3 regions of the Rhizobacter fulvus genome follow, and region 2 is predicted to be linked to each of the others. Evidence: predicted binding sites of a transcription regulator. Region 2 holds the regulator's gene; each other region holds the start of a gene.

Region 1 (7,127 bases), 4.6 Mb from region 2:
CCGGGCTGGCCCAGCCCCGCCGACACCTGGAAGCCGAGCCGGTCCAGCGCCTCGCGCGTGTCCCGCAACATCGCCGGGCTGCCGCACAGCATCGCGCGGTCGCGGGCCGGGTCGAGCGCCGGCAGCCGCACCTTGTGCGCGAGCGCGCCACTGGCAATCAGGTCGGGCAGGCGCCCCTGGTGACGAAACGCCTCGCGCGTGACGACCGGCAGGTAGATCAGCTGCCTGGAGATCGCCTCGCCGAGGAACTCGTCGCGCGGAAGGTCGCGTTCGATCAACTGCGCATACGCGAGATCGCTCGCCTCGCGCACGCCATGCACCAGCACGACCTTGCCGAAGCGCTCGTAGACCTCGGGGTCGCGGATCAGGCTCATGAACGGTGCCAGGCCGGTGCCGGTGGCCAGCAGGTACAGGTGCCGTCCGGGCAGCAGGTCGGACAGCACCAGCGTGCCGGTCGGCTTGTGGCCGACCAGCACCGGGTCGCCGACCTGAAGATGCTGCAGCCGCGAGGTCAGCGCACCGTCCTGCACCTTGATGCTGAAGAACTCGAGGTGCTCGGCGTAGTGCGGGCTGGCGATGCTGTAGGCCCGCAGCAGCGGCCGACCGTCGACCTCCAGGCCGATCATCACGAACTGCCCGCTCTCGAACCGCAAGCTTGGCGCGCGCGTGGTCGTGAAGCTGAACAGCGTCTCGTTCCAGTGATGGACGGAGAGGACGTGCTGGATGTCGAAGGCGGCCATGGGTTCACCGGTCAGGAAACGTGGGAAGGCGCTGCAGTGGTCGGCCGGCCCGAGAAGTCGGTCCAGCGGCGCGCCTCGAAGTCATAGAGCTTGCAGCGGCGCGCCGTGTCGGCGTACCAGCGCCAAGAAAAGGGTTGCACCACGATCGCACCGGCGAGCCGGCTCTCAAGCAGCGCCTGCGCGCGACGCAGGCGGTACAGCGGCACGCTCATGTCGACGTGGTGCGCGGTGTGCTCCATGATGTGGTGCAGCAGCGCGCCCATCGCCGAGCGGAAGGTCAGGTGCACCGTCGTCGAGACGAAAGGCTGCGAGGCCGACCAGCTCTTCTTGTCCTCGTACCACGCGACACCGGGGTGCGTGTGATGGACGTAGACGACGAAGCCGATCATGCCGTTCCATACGAGGAACGGCAGCGCGAAGCCGACGGTCAGCAGCCACCCGGTCGACTGACCGGTGCGCGCCGCGGCGAACGCCAGGCCGCCGACCCACGCGACGGCGAACGCGGAGACGAGCAGGCAGTCCCAGGTGAACACGGCGCGCCGGGTCGGCATGGTGGCGCGGCTCGGAAAGAACATGCGCGCCCACCAGATCTCGACGAGGTAGTACAGCCAGGGCGCCCAGCCGCTGCGGTAGACGCGCTCCAGACCGCGCCGCCACGGCGGCAGCGCGCGGAACTCCGCGAGCGAACGCGGCTGCCAGACGAAGTCGAACCCGCGCAGGTTGGTGTAGCCGTGGTGGACGACGTTGTGACCGACCTCCCACAGGCTATAGGGCGTCAGCGACGGCAGGAACACCAGGCGCCCGAGCCAGCGGTTCAGCCCGCGGTGGGGCGTGAAGCTCTGGTGGCAGGCATCGTGCCCGAGGATGAACAGGCGGCTGATCACCACGCCGGCACCGAAGCCCGCGAGCACCTGCAAACCGGCCTGATGCGCCAGCAACACGGCCGCGATGCAGGCGCCCAACAGGAGCACGTCGACCACCGTGAGCGCAAGGGCCCGCACGGTGCTGCGCGCGGTGATCGGCGCCAGCCAGGTGCGGATCTCCTTGCGGTGCGGGATGGCGGCGGCGACCGACCGGTCGACGGCCGGCGATGAGAGCGAAGTCATGCGCGGATCAGAAGCGCCGCCCGAGGCCGACGCCGATCAGCCACGGATCGACCTTGAACGTGCCCACCTTCGTGCCCGCCGAACTCACGTCGGTGCGGATCTGCACCTTCTTGACATCGAGATTGAGGGTCGTGTTCTTCATGAACTCGTAGTCGAAGCCGACCTGCAGCGCGAGGCCGAAGCTGTTCTTGCTCAGGCTCGGCTGCAACGCCGTCTGCACCGCGGGGACGAACGTGACGTTGGAGAAGCGCGTGTAGTTCACGCCGGCGCCGAGGTAGGGCTGGAACGCACCGAGCCCGGTGAAGTGGTACTGCGCGGTCAGCGTCGGCGGCAGGTGCTTGAGCGAGCCGATCTCGGTGTCGCCGGCGCGGATGGTCTGCTTCTGCGGGTAGGTCAGCACCAGCTCGAGCGCCCACTGCGGCGTGATGAAGTACGAGAAATCGATCTCGGGAATGATCTTGTTGTTGATCGACAGGTCCAGCCCGGTCGAGTCGGTGTTGGCGCTTTGCAGATCGACGGCGCGAACGCGCACGAGGAAGGGCATGTCCTGCGCCTGGGATGCGAGGGGCCACGCCGTGGCCCCTGCGAGCAGGACGGCGGTGGCGGCGGTAGCGAAACGGCGGGTTCTCATGATCGGGTCCTGTTTGAAATGAGCGACTGTTGTTGTCGATGGTCATTTCAGACCGGACCCCGCGCCGCCACCTTGAGACGGGTCAAGGGTTGGTCGCAGGTGTTGCGCCGCGGTCTCAGGCGCCGGTGCGGGAGGCGCCGACCGTTGATGCAGGTCAACGGTTGCGGCGACCGCGGATGACGAGTGCGATGCCGCCGAGGATCACGATCGACGCGACCACCAGCCGCGGCGTCAGCGGCTCGTCCAGCAGCGCGACCGCGCCGAGCGCCGCGATGGCTGGCACGGACAACTGCACCGAGGCCGCGCCCGTCGCGCTCAGGCCGCGCACCGCGGCGTACCAGATCGAGTAGCCGATGCCCGAAGCGACCGCGCCGGACGCGACGGCATACAGCCCGCCCGCCGTGTCGACCGAGACGCTCGCCCAGAACAGCGGCAGGAGCGCCAGCGACAGGAGCGCCGCGCGCCAGAAGTTGCCGGCGTTGACCGCCAGCGGGTCACCGGCGCCGCGCCCGCGCAGCGAGTAGATGCCCCAGGCGACCCCCGAACCCAGCATCAGCGCCGCCCGGTCCCAGGCCGGCGCCTGCGCGCCGGGCAGCAGCAGCGCGAGCAGCCCGCCGACCGCCGCGAGCAGGCCGACCGCCTGCCGCGCCGCCAGCCGCTCGCCGCGTGCGAATCCCCAGCCGATCATGGTCAGCTGCACCGCGCCGAACAGCAGCAGCGCGCCGGTCGCCGCCGGCAAACCGACATAGGCCCACGAAAAGCACACCGCGTAGACCGCGAGCGCAAGCGCCGAGGTCCAGTCGCCGCGGCCTGTGTCCGCTGCGCTTGAACGCCAGCTCAGCAGCAGCAGCACGGCGGCGCCGGCAACCAGTCGGATCGCGGTGAAGCTTGCAGCGTCGATCGCCGTCCGGCTCAAGGCCAGGCGGCAAAGCAGCGAGTTGGCGGCGAAGGCGACCATGGCCATCGCGGTCAGCGCGACCACGCGTGCGCCGGTGTGCGACCCGCCGGGGGCATGGGATGGTCGGGCATTCATTCACGCGCGCCCTCGTGGTTGGGGATGGAACTGGAGCACGGGGATGCTATCGTCCCGCCCGTTGGCCAGCCGATGCACGCTTCGGCGCCCACGGCCATCGGCGGAGCCCCTCGGAGCGAATGAACATCCTGACTCCCCAGACCTTCACGTGATCGCGAACGCTGAACCCGGTCCGCGCTATTGGCCGATCGTCGCGGTGTTCGTCGCGATGACGCTGCTGCAGGCGTCGGTCGCCGCCGTCAGCATCCAGCTGCTCTCCACCGTTCGCGCCTACGTCACCGGCGAGAGCCTCTACTCGAAAGGTCAGAAGGACGCCCAGATCTACCTGCTCGATTACGTCGAGCGCCAGCAGGAGGCGGACTTCCAGCGCTTCAGCGCCGCCTTGTCGATGCCACTCGGCGACCGCGCCGCGCGCGAGGCGCTGCAGCGGGCGCAGCCCGACATCGCGGCCGCCAAGCGCGGCTTCCTGCAAGGTGGCAACCACCCCGACGACATCGACGGGCTGGTCCGCATGTTCCGGCTGTTCCAGCACGTGCCCTTCATGTCGCGGCCGATCGCCACCTGGACCGAGGGGGACCGGACCATCCAGGAAGTCATCACGATGGTCGAGCGTGCGCGCGAGCGCATCCTCGCGGGCGATGCGCAGGCGCCGGCGGTGCTCGAGATGCGCCGACAGGCCCCGCTGATGAACGACCGGCTGACCCAGCTCACGAGCCTGTTCTCGGCGCAGCTCGGCGAGGCCTCGCGCACCACGCAGACGCTGCTGCTCGGCCTGAACGCACTGATTGCCGCGCTGCTGACCGTCTCGGGGCTGATCTTCGTGCGCCGCAGCGCGCGGTTGCAGGCCGCCGCCGAGCTGCGCATGGAGCGGCTGATCCATGCGGTGACCGATGGCGTCGTGACCGTGGACGAGGACCGCCGCATCGTGCTGTTCAACCGCGCCGCCGAGACCATGTTCGGCACCGACGCGACCTCGGCGCTCGGCAAGCCGATCGACCAGTTCGTCGACACCGGCGCGACCATGGCTGCCGCGGCGGCCGAACCGCTCGCGCTGGCGCCGGGCGCCCTGCGCGAGATGAGGGGCCGGCGCCGCGACGGCACGCGCTTTCCGGTCGAGGCCTCGCTGTCGCGCCTGCGGGTTCAGCGCGGCACGCTGACGACCGTGGTGCTGCGCGACGTGACGGCGCGCTACACCGCGGACGCCGAGCGCCGCGCGCACGAGGCGCTCGAAGCATCGAACCGGGCCAAGTCCGAGTTCCTCTCGCGCATGAGCCATGAGCTGCGCACGCCGCTGAACGCGGTGATCGGTTTCGCGCAGCTGATGCGAACCGACCAGGTGCGCCCGCTGTCGAAGGAGCAGCTCGAGCGCGCACAGCACGTGGAGAGCGCCGGCGCGCACCTGCTGGCGCTGGTGAACGACGTGCTCGACCTGTCGCGAATCGAATCCGGCGAGATGGCCGTCGCGACCGAGGCGGTGTCGCTGCTGAAGGTGATCGAGGAGGCCGCGACGATAATCTCGCCGCTGGTCACCGAAGCCGGCATCGAGGTCTTCGTCGTGCCCGAAGAGGACGGCGCCGGGCCCGCGGCGCGCCCCGCCGGCCCGCTGCCCGAGATCTGGGTCCGGGCGGACGCGGTGCGTCTGCGGCAGATCCTCGTGAACCTGCTGAGCAATGCGGTCAAGTACAACCGGCCCGGGGGCAACGTCCGCCTGACCTGGCAGATTTCCGCGCAGAGTTGCATCGTGCGGGTCATCGACACCGGGCGCGGGATTTCCGCAGAGCAGTTCGACAAGCTGTTCCAGCCGTTCAACCGCCTCGGCGCCGAGGCGTCGACCGTCGAGGGCACGGGCATCGGTCTGGTGCTGTCGCGCCAGCTCGCGCACATGATGGGGGCCGAGCTCAATCTATCGAGCCGCGTGAACGAAGGTACCGTCGCCAGCTTGGCGCTTCCACTCACGGAACCGCCCGCATCGGGCTCTCGCATGGAACTGGCGGATGCGCCCGCGGCCCGCGGCGGCGGCCACCTGTGCGTTCTTTACGCCGAGGACAACGAAGTCAACGCCGAGCTGGTGCGGCAACTGGTGCGGCTGCGCAGTTCGGTGACACTGCGGGTGGCCACCAACGGCGCACAGGCGATCGAGATGGCCCTGCTCGATCCGCCCGATCTGATGCTCGTCGACATGAACCTCGGCGACATGACCGGCATCGAACTCGCGCGCGCCCTGCGGGCCGACCGCGCAACGCGCGAGGTGCCGCTCGTCGCCCTCTCCGCCGACGCGCTGCCCGAACAGATCCGTGCCGCGATGGAGTCCGGGTTCGAGGCCTACCTCACCAAACCGATCGACTTCCAGCAGTTGCTGGCCACACTCGACAGCTACGCGCAACGTGTGATCGCATAGTTCGTGGCAGCACGACCACACGGTGCCTGCGCCGATTGCCCGTTCGCGACCCGGCCGGTACGATTTTTGCGACGGCTTTCACAGAATCAACAACGTTGGGGGTTGCATGTCGAACGAATTTCGTCGCTCCGGCGACTTGAAGAGCATCGGGAGCTACCCGGTCTGGCTGCAGCGCGTCGTGCACGAGACCACGGTGCACAAGCGGCGCGTCGTCGAGCACGAACTGTTTTCGCTGATGCGCGACGCCAAGCTCCCGACCGCCGCGATGAAGCGCTTCATGATCGGCGTGTGGCCGACCATCGAGCAGTTCCCGCGGTTCATGGCGATGAACCTCAAGAAGATGGGGTACGGCGACAGTGTGGGCGAGGACATGGCGCGCCGCTACCTGATCCAGAACATCCGGGTCGAACAGAAACACGCCGAGCACTGGGCGGCCTGGGCCGGCTCCGTCGGGCTCGGCCTGGCCGACCTGCGCGCTGGCGGCGACACCGAGGAGCTCCAGGCCCTGGCGCACTGGTGCTGGTACGTCTGCGACGCCGAAAGTCTCGCGGTGGCGATGGCCGCCACCAACTATGCGGTCGAAGGTGCGACCGGCGAATGGTCGTGCGTGGTCTGCTCGCGCGACACCTACGCCCGATCGTTGCCTGACGAGATCCGTGCGCCCGCGATGCGCTGGCTCAAGGTGCACGCCGAGTACGACGACACCCACCCCTGGGAGGCGCTCGACATCGTCGCGACGCTGCTCGGGCACGCGCCGCACCCGGCCGAGATCGCGTCGGTGCGCCGCGCAATCCGGGCGAGCTACCGCTACATGGAGATGTCGCTCGACAGCGCGATGATGGCAGCCGCGCACGGCTCGTTCGACGAGACCGCCTCGAACGCCTCGACGCTCGGCTTCGACGATCTCGACGCGGCGTAAGCGGCGCGCGGCGCGTCGGACTCAGTCCCGCGCGTCGGTCCCGCCGGCATGGTCGCCGTCGCGCCAGCGGCGATCGCGCTCATGGCGGTAGTAGTGGCCGTCGCGGCTTTGATAGCCGCGGTCGTACGAAGGGTCCCGGTTCTGGTAGTAGCCGCGCGCCGGGGCAGCGACGCAACCGGACAGCGCCGCGATGGCGGCGGCGAGAGCGATGGTGGTCAAGGTTTTCACAGCGAACTCCGGGAAGTGATGAGCCCACTTTAGGAGTCGGCCAGCGGTTTCGTGTCGGTCAGACCTTTGTCG
Region 2 (7,127 bases):
GGCATCGTCGCGTGGGCCGTCGCGCGCCGCAACGCCGCCGCCTTCTCCGAGGCGGCGCAGTTGCCGTTCGCGGGCGAGGAGTCGCCGCGATGAGCGACTTCACCCACATCGGCTGGTCGATCTTCGTCGGCGCCGCCACCGTCATCGGCCTGCTGGGTTGCCTGTGGCTGCTGTTCGTGGCCTCCAAGCGCACGGTGATGGCGGCGGACAACAGCACCGGCCACGTCTTCGACGAAGACCTGGTCGAGATGAACAACCCGCTGCCGCGCTGGTGGATGTGGCTGTTCATCCTGACGGTGCTGTTCGCCTTCGTTTACGTGGCGCTGTTCCCGGGCCTCGGCAGCCTGCCAGGCAAGCTGGGCTGGACCAGCGACAACGAGGTCGCGGCCGAACAGAAGGCCGCCAACGCCGCGATGGCGCCGCTCTATGCGAGCCTGGCCGCGACGCCGGCCGAGCAGCTGCGCCGCGACCCGAAGGCGATGGCGATCGGCGAGCGCCTGTTCATCAACAACTGCGCCACCTGCCACGGCTCGGACGCCCACGGCAGCAAGGGCTTCCCGAACCTGACCGACGGCGACTGGCTGCATGGCGGCGCGCCCGCCAAGATCGAGGAGACGATCACCCAGGGGCGCGTCGGCATGATGCCGCCGATGGCGGCGGCGGTGGGCACCGCGCAGGACGTCCGCAACGTGGCGCACTACGTGCTGAGCCTGTCGAAAAGCGCGCACAACCCGATCTATGCCGCCGCCGGCCAGCCCAAGTTCGCGGTCTGCGCGGCCTGCCACGGGGCCGACGGCAAGGGCAACACCGCCATCGGCGCCCCCAACCTGACCGACAAGATCTGGCTGCACGGCTGGGGCGAGGACGCGATCGTCGCGATGGTCAACAACGGCAAGACCAACACCATGCCGGCGCAGGCCGGGCACCTGACGCCGGAGCAGATTCACGTGCTGGCGTCTTACGTGTGGAGCCTGTCGCAGCCGGGTTCGCCCACGACGCCGTGAGTTCCGTGTCGAAGCGGGTCATCCCGATCGTCGCGTCGGCGCCTTCGCCGGCGGAGATGGTGTCGCTGTACCAGAGCGAAGCGAAGATCCAGTCGCGCTCGGTCACCGGCTGGTTCGCCGGCTGGCGCTGGGCCCTGGTGTGGGTCACGCAACTGGTGTTCTACGGTCTGCCGTGGCTCGAATGGGGCGGGCGCCAGGCGGTGCTGTTCGACCTGGGCGCCCGCCGCTTCTACATCTTCGGGCTCGTGCTGTACCCGCAGGACTTCATCTACCTGTCCGGGCTGCTGATCCTCTCGGCGTTCTCGCTGTTCCTGTTCACCGCGGTGGCCGGGCGCCTGTGGTGCGGCTTCGCCTGCCCGCAGACCGTCTACACCGAGATCTTCATGTGGGTCGAGCGCCGCTTCGAGGGCGACCGCCAGGCGCGCATCAAGCTCGATGCCGCGCCGTGGAGCACCGGCAAGCTGCTGCGCCGCGGCGGCAAGCAGTTGATGTGGATCGGGATCGGGCTGTGGACCGGCTTCACCTTCGTCGCCTACTTCACGCCCGCGCATGAGCTCTTCGCCGGCGCCATGGCGCTCACGCTCGGCCCGTGGGAGTGGTTCTGGACCCTGTTCTACGGCTTCGCGACCTACGGCAACGCGGGCTACATGCGCGAGCAGGTCTGCAAGTACATGTGCCCGTACGCGCGTTTCCAGAGCGCGATGTTCGACCGGGACACGCTGATCATCAGCTACGACACCGCCCGCGGCGAGCCGCGCGGCTCGCGTGCCCGCGGCGTCGCACCGGCCTCGGTCGGCAAGGGCGATTGCATCAATTGCACGCTGTGCGTGCAGGTCTGCCCGACCGGCATCGACATCCGCGACGGCCTGCAGTACGAGTGCATCGGCTGCACCGCCTGCATCGACGTGTGCAACGGCGTGATGGACAAGATGGGCTACCCGCGCGGCCTGATCCGCTACGCCACGCAGAACGGCATGCAGGGCGGCTGGAGTGCCGCGCGCATGTGGAAGCGCGTGTTCCGGCCGCGGGTGCTCATCTACAGCGGTGTGTTGCTGGCGATCGCGGTCGCGTTCGTGGCGAGCCTGGCGATGCGCGCGCCGTTCCGGGCCGACGTGGTGCGCGACCGCGGTGCGCTCGCGCGCATGGTCGACGACGGGCGGATCGAGAACGTCTACCGCATCCAGCTGATGAACGCGAGCGAATCGCCCCAGCGCTTCCGCATCGTGGTGGACGGCCTGCCGCAGGCGGCCGTGACGATCCGCGGGCCGGTCGAGCTCGGCCCGACGCAGGCACGGTGGGTCCCGGTCGCGGTGCAGATCCCGCCGGAGGTCGCGCAGCAGCTGGGGGCGGGCGCCCACCCGATGCACTTCCGCATTGCGTTGCAGGACGGCCCCGACGCACCGGTGCGTGCGGAGCGGTCGGAAAAATCCACCTTCGTGGTACCACGCTGAAAAGGAACGATGACGCCATGAACGCAATCCTGATTCCCCCGCCCGCAGTGCCCTGGTGGCGCGTCGGCGTGATGTGGCTGTTCGTGGGCGGGCTCGGCACCGTCGTGGTCGCCAGCCTGGCGCTCGTCGGCACGGCGGTCCGCGGCGCGGATCCGGTGATGCAGCAGGTCGCCGCACGCGTGGCGCCGTCCGACCCGGCCGCGGCACCGGCCCTGGTCGGGCGCAACCACGCCGCCTCGCCGCTGCGGCCCCGTCCCGCGCCATGAGCCGACGCGCGCTGCAGATCCTGTGGCCGGCGTTCGCCGTCGCCGCGGTGCTCGAGATGCTCGTGTTCGCGGTGGTCGATCCGGGCGAACTGCATTGGTTCGGCGGCGCGTCGATCGACTGGTCGCAGCAGGCGATCTACACCTTCACCTTCCTGGTGTTCTGGGGGGCGATCTCGACCGCGGGCGCGCTGACGGCGCTGCTCACGATCGAGGCCGACGGCCCCGCCCGCGCTTCCGCGACCGAGGGCGAGTGATCGCCCCGCCTCAGGCCGTGGCGCCCAGCCCGATCGGCGCGGGGACGGCGTTGACGATGCGGGTGAACATCGCGCGGTAGTCGGCCTCCGGCGCGTGGCCGGTGAGCGGGTCACGGTTGGCGGCGAAGGCCTCGTCGAGTTCGGCCCAGTCGGCGTCCGTCAGCGTGCGCCTGGCGAGCGGCAGGATCTCCTGCTCCTCCACGCCCATGTGCGCGAGGTAGAACTCGACATAGCGCTGCGCGTCACGCTCGAACGCCTCGCGCCGCGATTCGCCGAGCATCTCGAACGCCAGCAGGGCATGCTCGAGATCGCGGATGCGGCGCTCGCCGCAGGCGTGGTCGGCATCGAGCCGGTCCAGCAGCTCGCGCGCCAGCGGCGTGCGGGCCCGCAGCTTCGGGAACAGCAGCTGCGACTCGAGGCGGTGGTGGCGCTGTTCCGGAAATTCGTCGACATAGAACAGCATCGCGCGCAGCGCCGCGAAGTCCGGGAGCGTGCCGCGCCGGCGGTGTTCGGCCAGCAGCAACGGGATCGAGCGCAGCATCGCGGCCAGCGCGGCGTGCTCTTCACGGATGATGCGCAGGGTGGGGTGTGGCATGGGACCTCGCGAGTAGGGGAAGGACTGTCCGCAGCGCATGCGCCGACCGGGCCGGTCCATTGTTCTGCCGGCGCGCGCGGCCGCGCTTGATGTCGGTCAAGCCCCGGGCGCTCGGCAGCGCCGACGATCAGCTCCTCGACACACCACGCCGGAGAAGCCTTCATGAAGATCCTCTTGCCCGTGGACGGCAGCGACTACACCAAGCGCATGCTCGCCCACCTCGCCGCCCACGAGGAACTGCTGGGCGCCAGCCACGAGTACATCGCGTTCGTCGCGGTCCCGCCGATCCCGTCGCACGCCTCACGCTTCCTCGACCATGCTTCGCTGAACGCCTGGTACGACGAGCGTGCCGAGGAGGTGTTCAAGCCGATCCGCGCGTTTGCCGCCCAGCAGCACTGGAACCTGCGCACCGCGCACCGCTGCGGTCACCCGGCCGAGGCCATCACCGACTTTGCGGCCGAGGAGAAGGTCGACCTGATCGTGATGGGCACGCACGGCCAGTCGGCCCTGGCCAACATGGTGCTGGGCTCGGTCGCGACCGGCGTGCTCGCCCGCTGCAAGCTGCCGGTCCTGCTGCTGCGCTGAGCGCCCGGCGCGCTCAGCAGGACGTGCTGTTGACGAGCTGGCGCAGGGCCGCCTCGTCGAGCACGCGCAACTGGCGCTGCCGCACTTCGAGCACGCCGTCGTCCTGGAACTTGGAGAAGGTGCGGCTGACGGTCTCGAGCTTCAGCCCCAGGTAGCTGCCGATCTCCTCGCGCGTCATGCGCAGCACCAGCGCGGTCGGCGAGAAGCCGCGTGCCTGCAGCCGCTGCGTGAGGTTGAGCAGGAAGGCGGCGAGCCGCTCTTCGGCGCGCATGCTGCCGAGCAACAGCATCACGCCGTGCTCGCGCACGATCTCGCGGCTCATCACCTTGTGCAGCTGGCGCTGCAGGTCGCCGAACTGGCGCGACAGCGATTCGAGCTGGCCGAACGGCAGCACGCAGACCTGCGAGTCCTCGAGCGCGACGGCGTCGCAGGTGTGGCGCTCGCTGCCGATGCCGTCGAAGCCGAGCAGTTCGCCGGCCATCTGGAAGCCCGTGACCTGGTCGCGGCCGTCCTCCGCGGCGACGCGGGTCTTGAAGAAGCCGGTGCGCACCGCGTACAGCGATCGAAACGCCTCGCCGGCGCCGTAGAGCACCTCGCCGCGCTTGACGGTGCGGCGCGTCTCGACGAGGGCGTCGAGGCGGTCCATGTCGTTCGGCGCCAGGCCGACCGGCAGACACAACTCGCGAAGATTGCAGCTGGAGCAGGCGACCTTCAGGGTCGCCGCCCGGATCGGCACGACTTTGCTGCTGATGCGGCGTTCCGCGGGATCGTCGAGCGGTTCGGCAGGGATGGGCGTGGGCATGCGCCGCAGTGTGCCCGCGGCCCCGGGGTGCTTGTTTGATCGCCGTCAAGGCCCGGATCGCGCTGCAGCGGCACAGTGACCGACCATGGATACCGCCACCCTCGCGGACAGCCCGGTCGTCTCGGCGGAGCTGCTGCGCCGCCTCGACCAGCCCGGCCCGCGTTACACCTCCTACCCGACCGCCGACCGCTTCATCGAAGCGTTCGGTCCCGCGGACTACGAACGCGCGCTGAACTCGCGCATGCAGGGCGCGGTACGCAACGCCGGCGTCGCGCCGCTGTCCCTGTACGTGCACATCCCGTTCTGCGAATCGCTGTGCTACTACTGCGCCTGCAACAAGATCATCACGAAGCACCACGAACGCGCAGCGCCGTACCTGAAGGCGCTCGAGGCCGAGATCGGCCTGCACGCGGTCGAGCTCGGGCTGCATCAGCCGGTGTCGCAACTGCACCTGGGCGGCGGGTCGCCGACCTTCCTGAGCGACCAGGAACTGTCCGGTCTGATGGCGATGCTGCGCCGCACCTTCGCGATTTCCGCCAGCGCGGAGATCTCGATCGAAGTCGACCCGCGCACCGCCGACCCGCAGCGCCTGCGTCACCTCGCAGCGCTCGGCTTCAATCGCCTGAGCCTCGGCGTGCAGGACTTCGACCCCGCGGTGCAGGCCGCGGTGCACCGCGTGCAGAGCTTCGACAGCGTGCGCCGGTTGCTCGAGTCGGCCCGGGCGCTGAACTTCCGTTCGACCAACGTCGACCTGATCTACGGCCTGCCGCGCCAGACGCCCGCCTCGTTCGCGCGCACGATCGACCAGGTCTGCGCGCTGCGCCCGGACCGGATCGCGCTGTATGCCTACGCGCACCTGCCGCAGCGCTTCAAGGCGCAGCGCCGGATCGACATCGCCGCGCTGCCGCCCGCACCCGACAAGATCGCGATGCTGGCGCAGGCGATCGAGGGCTTCGGCGCCGCCGGCTATGTCTACATCGGCATGGACCATTTCGCATTGCCGGACGACCCGCTCGCAGTGGCCAGGCGCCAGGGCCGGCTGCACCGCAACTTCCAGGGCTACAGCACCCAGCCCGACTGCGACCTGATCGGCCTGGGCGTGTCGGCGATCGGCAAGATCGGCGCCACCTACAGCCAGAACGCGAAAACGCTGGAGGAATACCAGGACGCGCTGGCACAGCACACCTTCCCGGTCGTGCGGGGTCTGGCGCTGAGCCGCGACGACCTGCTGCGCCGCGCGGTGATCATGGCGCTCATGTGCCAGGGCCGGGTGGAGTTCGAGTCGATCTCGCTGTCGCACCTGGTCGACTTCCGCCGCACCTTCGCGGCCGAACTGGCGGCGCTGCAGCCGCTCCAGGCCGAAGGGCTGGTCACGATCGACGCCGATGCGATCGACGTGACGCCGCTGGGCTGGTATTTCGTGCGCAGCATCGCGATGGTGTTCGACCGGCACCTGCAGGCCGACCGTGCCCGCGACCATTATTCCCGCGTGATCTGATGGCCGACGCCGCGCTCGCCGCCACCGCGCTGCTGATGGGACTGGCCGGCGGTCCGCACTGCGCCGCGATGTGCGGTGCGGCGCAGACGGGGCTCACCGCGCCGGGCGGCCCGCGGGCCGTGGTCGCGCTGCAGCTCGGCCGTGTGGCGGGCTACGCCGCCGCCGGCGCGCTGGTGGCGGCGAGTGTCTCGGCCCTGGCCGGCTGGGGCAGCGCCGCGCCGGTGCTGCGTCCGCTCTGGAGCCTGCTGCACGTGGCCGCCATCGCGCTCGGCGGCTGGCTGCTGTGGCAGGGGCGCGCGCCGGTCTGGCTCGCGCAGCTCGGCACCCGCGCCCGCGACGCCGGCCCGCCCGGCACGGTGCGTTTCCACCCGCGCGGCGCGACGGGCTTGCCGTGGCGTCCGGCGATGGCCGGCGCCTGTTGGGCGGCGATGCCGTGCGGGCTGCTGCAATCGGCGTTGATCGTCGCGGCGCTCGCGACCGGGCCGTTGCAGGGCGCAGGCGTGATGGCCGCGTTCGGCCTCGCGTCGGCGGCCAGCCTGGCGCTGGTGCCGTGGGTCTGGCGGCGGCTCGCGCTCCGGCGCGGCGCGCTGATCCGGCCGACCTTCGCGGTGCGCCTGGCGGGTGCGTTGCTGGTGGGCAGCTCGGTGTTCGCGCTGGCACACGGCCTGGCCG
Region 3 (7,127 bases), 4.7 Mb from region 2:
GCAGGTGGTTCTGGACCAGGTGCCGCACATTGCGGCGGCGGCGCTCGAGGTCGAGGTCGCGCGGGTGTTCCTGCTCGAACCGGACCGCGCCGGCCTGCGCGTCGCCAGCGGCGTCGGCCCCGTGCCCGGCGAAGAGGTCGGCACGCGCATCCCTTATCTGCCGGATTCGTCCCCCGGGTTGGTGCTGTCGATGCGCCAGCCGCTGCTGGTGCCCGACTACGCCAGCGAGCAGCGGTTCGTGGTGCCGCCCGCATTCCTCGAGGCCGGCCTGCGCAGCGCGCTGGCGGTGCCGATCTCGGATCGCGGCCGGACCATCGGCGCGCTGACGGTGCGCTCGCGCACGGTCCGCGCGTTCGGCGAGGACGAGCTGCGCTTTCTGGAATCCATGGCCAGCCTGCTCGCGACCAGCCTGCAACGGGCCCAGTCGGAAGAGGCGCTGAACCATGCGCAGCGGCTCGAGAGCGTGGGCCAGCTGACCGGCGGCATCGCCCACGACTTCAACAACCTGCTGACGGTGATCCAGGGCAACCTGCAGGTGCTGGACGAGCTGCCCTCGAACGCCGACGACGCGTATCGCAAGCAGCTGGTCGCCGCGGCGGCCCGCGCCAGCCGGCGCGGCGCCGACCTCACCGGCGAGTTGCTGGCCTTCTCGCGCCGGCAGGTGCTGCAGCCGGTGCAGGTCGACGTCGGCGCGATGCTGCAATCACTCGCCGACATGCTGCGGCGCACGCTGGACCAGCGCATCCGCATCGAGGTGGAGCTGCAGTCGCCGCAGCCGACCGTGCTGGCCGATCCCTCGCAGCTGGAGTCCGCGCTGCTGAACATCGCGATCAATGCGCGCGACGCGATGCCCGATGGCGGCCTGCTGCGGTTTCGCGCCGGCACCTGCGCGGCGCTGCCGGCGGAGTTGCGCGCCGAGCTCGACGATCCGTCGCCGCCGCCCGCGCAATTCGTCGCGATCGCGATCTCGGACAGCGGCAGCGGCATGACGGACGACGTCAAGGAGCGCGCGTTCGAGCCGTTCTTCACGACCAAGGACGTCGGCCGCGGCACCGGCCTGGGCCTGAGCACCGTCTACGGCTTCGTCAAGCAATCGAACGGCGCGATCACGATCGACAGCGCCCCGGGCGCGGGCACCACGCTGACGCTCTACATCCCGGAGCCGCGCGAGGTCGCGGTCGCGCCAGCCGCGGCGTCCGCCATTGGCCATGCGGTGCCGCCGGGGCTGCGCGTGCTGCTGGTCGAGGACGACGAGGAGGTGCGCACGATCGTCCGCACCTTCCTGGAAACGCTCGGCTGCCGCGTGTCGGCGACCTCGAACGCCGAGGACGCGCTCGCGGTGTTGCACGCGGGCGCAGGCATCGACCTGCTGCTGAGCGACATCGCGCTCGGCACCGGAATGCGCGGCACCGAGTTGGCGGCGCGGGCGGAACAGCGCAAGCCGTCGCTCGCGGTGCTGCTGATGTCCGGCTTCTCCGCCGAACTGCTCGAGGCCGACAGCGCCTCGCCGGCCAGCTGGGAACTGCTGCGCAAGCCGTGCTCGCGCGAGGAACTGGCGCAGGCAATCGGCGCCGCGCTGGGCGCGCGTCAGGCGTCCGGCGGCTGACCGTTCACTGCAGCATCGTCGCCGCTTCGGGCGCGAGTGACTGCTGCACGAACGCGGACAGCGCGCGGATGTCGGGGATGCGGATGTCGCGGCGGCCCTTTTCCGGGAACGCGATGACCTGCCCGCGCGCCAGCTTCGACAGCGCGCGGCTCACGGTCTCGAGCGTCATGCCGAGGTAGTTGCCGATCTCGGCGCGCGTCATGCGCAGCGTGATCTGGTCGGCGCGCAGACCGCGGCGGGCCAGCGAGCCGGCCCAATAGTGCAGGAACTCGGCGACGCGCGCGTCGGCCGGCAGCGTGCACACCGACATCAGCGAGTTGCGGTCCTGGGCGATCTCGCGGCTCATCGCCTCGTGCAGCACGTTGAGCAGCGCGGGCTGCTGCACGCACGCGGCCAGCAGCGCGTCATAGCGGATCGTCCAGACCTCGCCGGTGTCCATCGCGACCGCGTCGCACGAGTATTGGCCGTTGGCGATGCCGTCGAAGCCCAGCCAGTCGCCGCGGAACTTGAGCCCGACCACCTGCTCGCGGCCGTCCGACGTGAGGTTGACGATCTTGATGAAGCCGGCGTTCAGCACGTAGAGGTTGCCGAAGCGCTCGCCCGCCTGGTAGATCACGTCGCCGGCATGCACGACGCGGCGCTGGGGCGCCAGCGCGGTGTTCAGTTGCCCCAGCGCGGCAATCATGCGCCGGCCGGCCTCGTCGTCGCGGCGGGCGGTCTCGATCGCGTCGGCGGAGCGCGTCATCGCGGCGCGGGGCAGATGGACGGTGGCGCTGGGGGTGGCGAACGTGGTCTGGAGCATGGCGGGTTCCTCGGGTCGGTCGTTTCGTGGCTTGCGGTGGATCCTAGGCAGCCGCCGGCAGCGCCGTGAGAACCGCACGAGTCGGCGCGAAACGGTGTGTGAATGCTCTGTATCCGGCGTGTGTCCGCGGCCGGTTGCACTGCGAACCTTGACCCGCGTCAAAGGCCCGGCCGGCGACCCCGATAGGCTGCGACCGACGCATGCAAGCCGCTGACCGCCGTCGATGAAACCGTCCCCCGTCCCCGCTCGTCCGGCCGTGGCCGAACCGCTCGCCTCCGAGCCGCTCGCGGCCCTCGGCGCGGCGGCACGTGCGCTGCAGGCCGCCGAACGCGCGGGCGCGCCGCGACCATCGCTCAAGGGGCGGATCCTTGCGGTGCTGTGTGCCGCCGAAGAGGACGATCGCGTCGACGTGGCGATGATCGACCACGCCGCCACCGAACTCGGCGCGCGTGTCGCGCACATCCGCCCCCACTTGAGCGAACACAGCGACCCGCACACCGTCGAGCTGACCGCGCAGATGCTGGGCCGGCTGTACAGCGCGGTGGTGTGCCTGGACATCGAGCCGCGCCTGATGGAGCGCCTGGGGGCGGTGGCCGGCATCCCGATCCTGGGCGGCCTCGAGGATCCGGCGCACCCCGTGGCGCAGGTGGCGGCACTGCTCGGCGACGGCAGCGACGCGCGCAAGTTCGCGCTCCAGGCGCTGCTGCTGCGCAGCATTGCTTGAAACGCGCGCGGGTCCGCGCGATCACCCTCGATTCCGGAACCTGCGAACCCGGCCAGGCCGAAGGCTGATCAGTGCGCCCGTTCCGCCGCCGCCTCGTGCGCGGCCTGGCACGGCGCGCAGCGCGGGGCGGCGGGCTGGACTCGCAGACGCGGCGCCGGGATCGACTCGCCGCAGTCCAGACACTCGCCGTAGGAGCCGGCGTCCAGCCGTTGCAGCGCGGCCATTACGCCGGCCAGCTCATCCAGGTCACGTTGTTCCTGGGCATCGTCCAGGTCGTTGAACTGGTGGCGGGCGGCTTCGTCCTTGCGGTCGCCGACCTCGCGCGTGTCGGGCAGGTCGGCCGCCTGCCGCGCCAGATGCGCGGCATGAACTTCCCTGCGCAGCGCCTGCAGGCGCCGGTTCAGCTGGTCGCGGATCTGGTTCAGCTCGGTGGGGGTGAGGGAGGGCATGGAAGGTCCTGTTCGATGGAGAGGTGATCGCTGGCGGGTGGTCAGCCCGGCCCGGTCGCCGCGGCCGTGCGGACCAGCAGCACCGGCACGGGCGCTTCGCGCAGCACCGCTTCCGCGTCGCTGCCCAGGGCCACCCGGGCGAGGCCCGTGCGGCCATGCGTGCCCATCACGATCAGGCCGGAGCGCGCGCGCGACGCCTCGTCGAGAATCTGCTCGGCCACACGCCGATTGGTGTCGCGCCGCACGATGCCCTCCGCCTTCACGCCGCCGGCCAGCGCCCGCTCGACCGCTCGCGGCAGCACGGCCTCGGTGTCGACCCGAAAGTCCTCTGCCAATTGCGCCGGCGGCGCGTAGACGAGCGACCCATCCGGCACGCGCGCATCGGCCACGTGCAGCAGCCGCAGCGCCGAGCCGAGTCCGCGCGCGAGCGCGATCGCTTCGGTCAGCGCGCGCTCGGCCGCATTGCTGCCATCGACCGCCACCAGGATGGATTCGTACACGTGCGCTGCTTTCTTCCGCCCGACAGCGTCCGGCGCGACTCCAGTGTGGCGAGCGGCCGGCTTGCCGGTCTTGCGCTGGGTCAAGCCCGGGCGAGTCGGTGCTCGATAAGGTCGGTGCGTCGAGCAGGGGCCCGCGCGCTCCGGGGAGAGCCGCAGCATGTTTCGCCGTCCGTCACGCCACTTCGCCACGCGCCGCGCCGCGCTCGCGTCGCTGCTCGCCGCGATGTTGACCGCCGGCTGTGCCGGCATGCTGCCGCGCGCCGACAACGAAGCCCGCTCGCCGTTCGACAGCTACGCGGCCGCTGCGGCCGCATTCGACCGCATCCTCGGCCACGTGACCACGGTCGCGCAGATGCGTGCGCTCGGCTTCGATCCCGCGGCGAGCGCGAACGTCACGGTGATCCCGTACCCGCAGCTCACTGCGCGCCTGTCGCCGGACCCCGGCGTCCCGTTCGAGGCGCTCGATCCGGGTATCCGCGAGTGCCTGCTGGCGCGCCAGGCGTGCCAGGCCTATGAGTTCCGGTTTGGACGCGAGGAGTCGCGGCGGGAAGGCAACTTTCTCCTCGACTTCCTGAATTTCCGTCGCACCGCGCGGGTGACCAGCTGGCACTTCAACGGCCTGGTGGCGGTGCGCGACGAGGTCGTGCTGTTCCGCAGCTACGGCGGCGAGCCGCACGGGGACCGGGTCGAGCGCCAGGTCAATCCGCTCGGGCCGCTGCAGCCGGCCGGCGAGGCCGCGGGGCAGTTGCTGCGGCGTTGAGGCTCCGCGGAAGCGGCCGGCGACGCGGCAGGCGCGCGCTCCTACAAGCGTGCGGGCCAGCGTCTGCGTGCGCGCCCGCGCGCGCACCGCGGAACATGGCGACTTCCGCATTCACAAGGAAACTCCATGGGCATTCTCAGCAACATCCTCGCCAAGATCTTCCCGTCGCACACCGGCGCGGCCAATGCCGGCACGACAACCACGGCGCAGGCGCCCTCGACACCACCGGGCGCCGGCACTGCGCCGCCGACCGGCACCGCCGGCACGACGGCTGCCGCCGCGCCCGCAGCGAAGCCGATGACCGAGGTCGACGTCGAGCAGATGCTGAACGGCATGGCGCAGAACGCGGGCGAGAAGCTGAACTGGCGGACGTCGATCGTCGACCTGATGAAGCTGCTCGGGCTCGACAGCTCGCTGGCGGCGCGCAAGGAACTCGCGCAGGAACTGCACTACACCGGCGACATGAACGACTCGGCCGCAATGAACATCTGGCTGCACCGCCAGGTGATGAACAAGGTGGCCGCGAACGGCGGCAAGGTACCCGCCGATCTCAAGGATTGAGCTCGATCCACGCCGGCGCATGGTCGCTGGCGCCTTCGATGCCGCGCACCGCGACATCGACACCGCAGGCCGCCAACCGGGGCTGCACGCTGCGGCTCAGCAGCAGGTGATCGATGCGCAGGCCCGCGTTGCGTGGCCAGCGGTTGCGGCGATAGTCCCAGAACGTGTATCGCGGCGGGCCGTCATGTGACGCGCCGAGCGCATCGACCCAGCCCTGCGCGAGCAGGCGTCGCCAGGCCGCGCGCGCCACCGGGTGCAGCAGTGCGTTGTCACGCCAGCTCGCGGGCGAATAGATGTCCGCCGGCTGGTCCGTCGGGACAAGGTTGAAGTCCCCGGCCAGCACCACGGGGTGCCCGCTCTCCCACAGCTGCGCCGCGTGCAGCAACAGGCGCTCGAACCACGCCAGCTTGTAGTCGAGCTTGGCGCCGGGCGCCGGGTTGCCGTTGGGCAGGTAGAGGCAGCCGACGATCACGCCCGCCACGGCCGCCTCGACGTAGCGCGCCTGCCGGTCGTCCGCATCCCCCGGCAGCGCCCGGCGGACCGGCACCGGCTCCGCGCCGCGCGCGAGGATGGCCACACCGTTCCAGGTCGCCTGCCCGACGACCAGCGCGCCGTAGCCGGCAGCCTCGAGTTCGGCGGCGGGGAAGCGCGCGGTCGTCAGCTTGAGTTCCTGCAGCGCGACGACGTCGGGCCGCGTCGTCTCCAGCCAGGCCAGCAGCAGCGGCAGCCGAGTCGCGATGTTGTTGATATTCCAGGTGGCGATGCGCACGCCGGCACCTTAGCCTAAGCGTCCGCCGCGTTCGCGGATCGCCGAATTCCTCCAACCGCGAGGGTCGGCGTCCGACAAGCGCGCATGTTTCCCATCACTACGATTTCGGCCGAAAGGAGGCACTTGCTCATGACCAAGAACGAGTGGATCGCATTCTTCGCCAACGAAGTGATGGTGTATGCCGAGCCCGCCGTGTCGCACAAGCGCGCCCGCGCGGTGGCCGGCGAGCGGTGGGCGGCGCGCCGGCACGACAACCCGAGCAAGGTCGCGCGCCAGTGGATCACCGAGAGCGGTCGGCGCATCCGGCACTGATCGAACGCATGGCAGTAGGACGCGTACTACGCGCTTGCCACTGATTGTCCGCTGCCCCCGGGCGCGGCGATTGCCTACCGTCAGGACTGTCATTCACCAGGAGCCGAGACCATGATCGAAACGACATCCGCCACGCCCGGCACCAATGCCGCCAACCTCGTCGACAAGGCCGCCGACTCCGCCACGCGCGCAGTAGATGCCACCAAGGCGGCGACCAATGCAGCGCTCGACAGCGTCTCCGACAAGGTCGAGACGGTGCGCGGCAAGCTGTCTCCGGCGCTGAACAACGCGTCGGCACCCCTGGATTCGCTGATCGAGTACACGCAGCAGCAGCCCGTGCGGGCGCTGCTGGCCGCCGCCGGCGTGGGCGCCGTGCTGATGGCCATCATGCGGCCGGCGCGCCGCGTCCGTTATTGACTGTACGAATCCACAGTAGCATGGCGGACCCTTGCGGTCTGCCATGTCTTCATTCCCCCTCCCCCGATACACGATAGGCGTGCGCGAACTCTGCGAGTTCGCCGCCAAGCAGGGCGATCTGGACCTGCGCTTCACGCCCTCGCCGACCGCCCAGGAAGGCATGGCCGGTCATCGCACCGTCGCCGGGCGCCGGCCCGAATCGCACCGCAGCGAAGTCCCCGTCAGCG

What was found. The regulator FNR, encoded in region 2, switches genes on or off when oxygen is low (the NO sensors DNR and NnrR bind a similar motif). The targets are predictions, from matches to a motif close to TTGATNNNNATCAA.
Region 1: ACWH49_RS25625 (OmpW/AlkL family protein) is a predicted target of FNR. The motif match lies at 2,550-2,563, and genes of this name have one in related genera.
Region 3: ACWH49_RS26140 (ornithine carbamoyltransferase) is a predicted target of FNR. The motif match lies at 2,557-2,570, and genes of this name have one in related genera.

What each region holds. Positions count from the first base shown of each region.
Region 1 is NZ_OZ224516.1:5,415,371-5,422,497, forward strand. It holds gene ACWH49_RS25615 (ferredoxin--NADP reductase) at 1-740, opposite strand, end outside; gene ACWH49_RS25620 (fatty acid desaturase) at 752-1,846, opposite strand; gene ACWH49_RS25625 (OmpW/AlkL family protein) at 1,854-2,477, opposite strand; gene ACWH49_RS25630 (DMT family transporter) at 2,632-3,510, opposite strand; gene ACWH49_RS25635 (PAS domain-containing hybrid sensor histidine kinase/response regulator) at 3,659-5,908, shown strand; gene ACWH49_RS25640 (TenA family transcriptional regulator) at 6,045-6,827, shown strand; gene ACWH49_RS25645 (hypothetical protein) at 6,849-7,046, opposite strand.
Region 2 is NZ_OZ224516.1:831,566-838,692, reverse strand. It holds gene ACWH49_RS04130 (cbb3-type cytochrome oxidase subunit 3) at 1-93, shown strand, start outside; gene ccoP (cytochrome-c oxidase, cbb3-type subunit III) at 90-1,004, shown strand; gene ccoG (cytochrome c oxidase accessory protein CcoG) at 1,061-2,455, shown strand; gene ACWH49_RS04115 (nitrogen fixation protein FixH) at 2,473-2,721, shown strand; gene ACWH49_RS04110 (hypothetical protein) at 2,718-2,975, shown strand; gene ACWH49_RS04105 (hemerythrin domain-containing protein) at 2,986-3,570, opposite strand; gene ACWH49_RS04100 (universal stress protein) at 3,733-4,155, shown strand; gene fnr (fumarate/nitrate reduction transcriptional regulator Fnr) at 4,169-4,957, opposite strand; gene hemN (oxygen-independent coproporphyrinogen III oxidase) at 5,043-6,455, shown strand; gene ACWH49_RS04085 (sulfite exporter TauE/SafE family protein) at 6,455-7,127, shown strand, end outside.
Region 3 is NZ_OZ224516.1:5,521,265-5,528,391, forward strand. It holds gene ACWH49_RS26130 (PAS domain S-box protein) at 1-1,606, shown strand, start outside; gene ACWH49_RS26135 (Crp/Fnr family transcriptional regulator) at 1,611-2,408, opposite strand; gene ACWH49_RS26140 (ornithine carbamoyltransferase) at 2,632-3,132, shown strand; gene ACWH49_RS26145 (TraR/DksA family transcriptional regulator) at 3,201-3,581, opposite strand; gene ACWH49_RS26150 (universal stress protein) at 3,623-4,165, opposite strand; gene ACWH49_RS26155 (hypothetical protein) at 4,239-4,841, shown strand; gene ACWH49_RS26160 (DUF3597 domain-containing protein) at 4,968-5,402, shown strand; gene xth (exodeoxyribonuclease III) at 5,392-6,171, opposite strand; gene ACWH49_RS26170 (hypothetical protein) at 6,301-6,483, shown strand; gene ACWH49_RS26175 (hypothetical protein) at 6,595-6,900, shown strand; gene ACWH49_RS26180 (ATP-dependent DNA helicase) at 6,980-7,127, shown strand, end outside.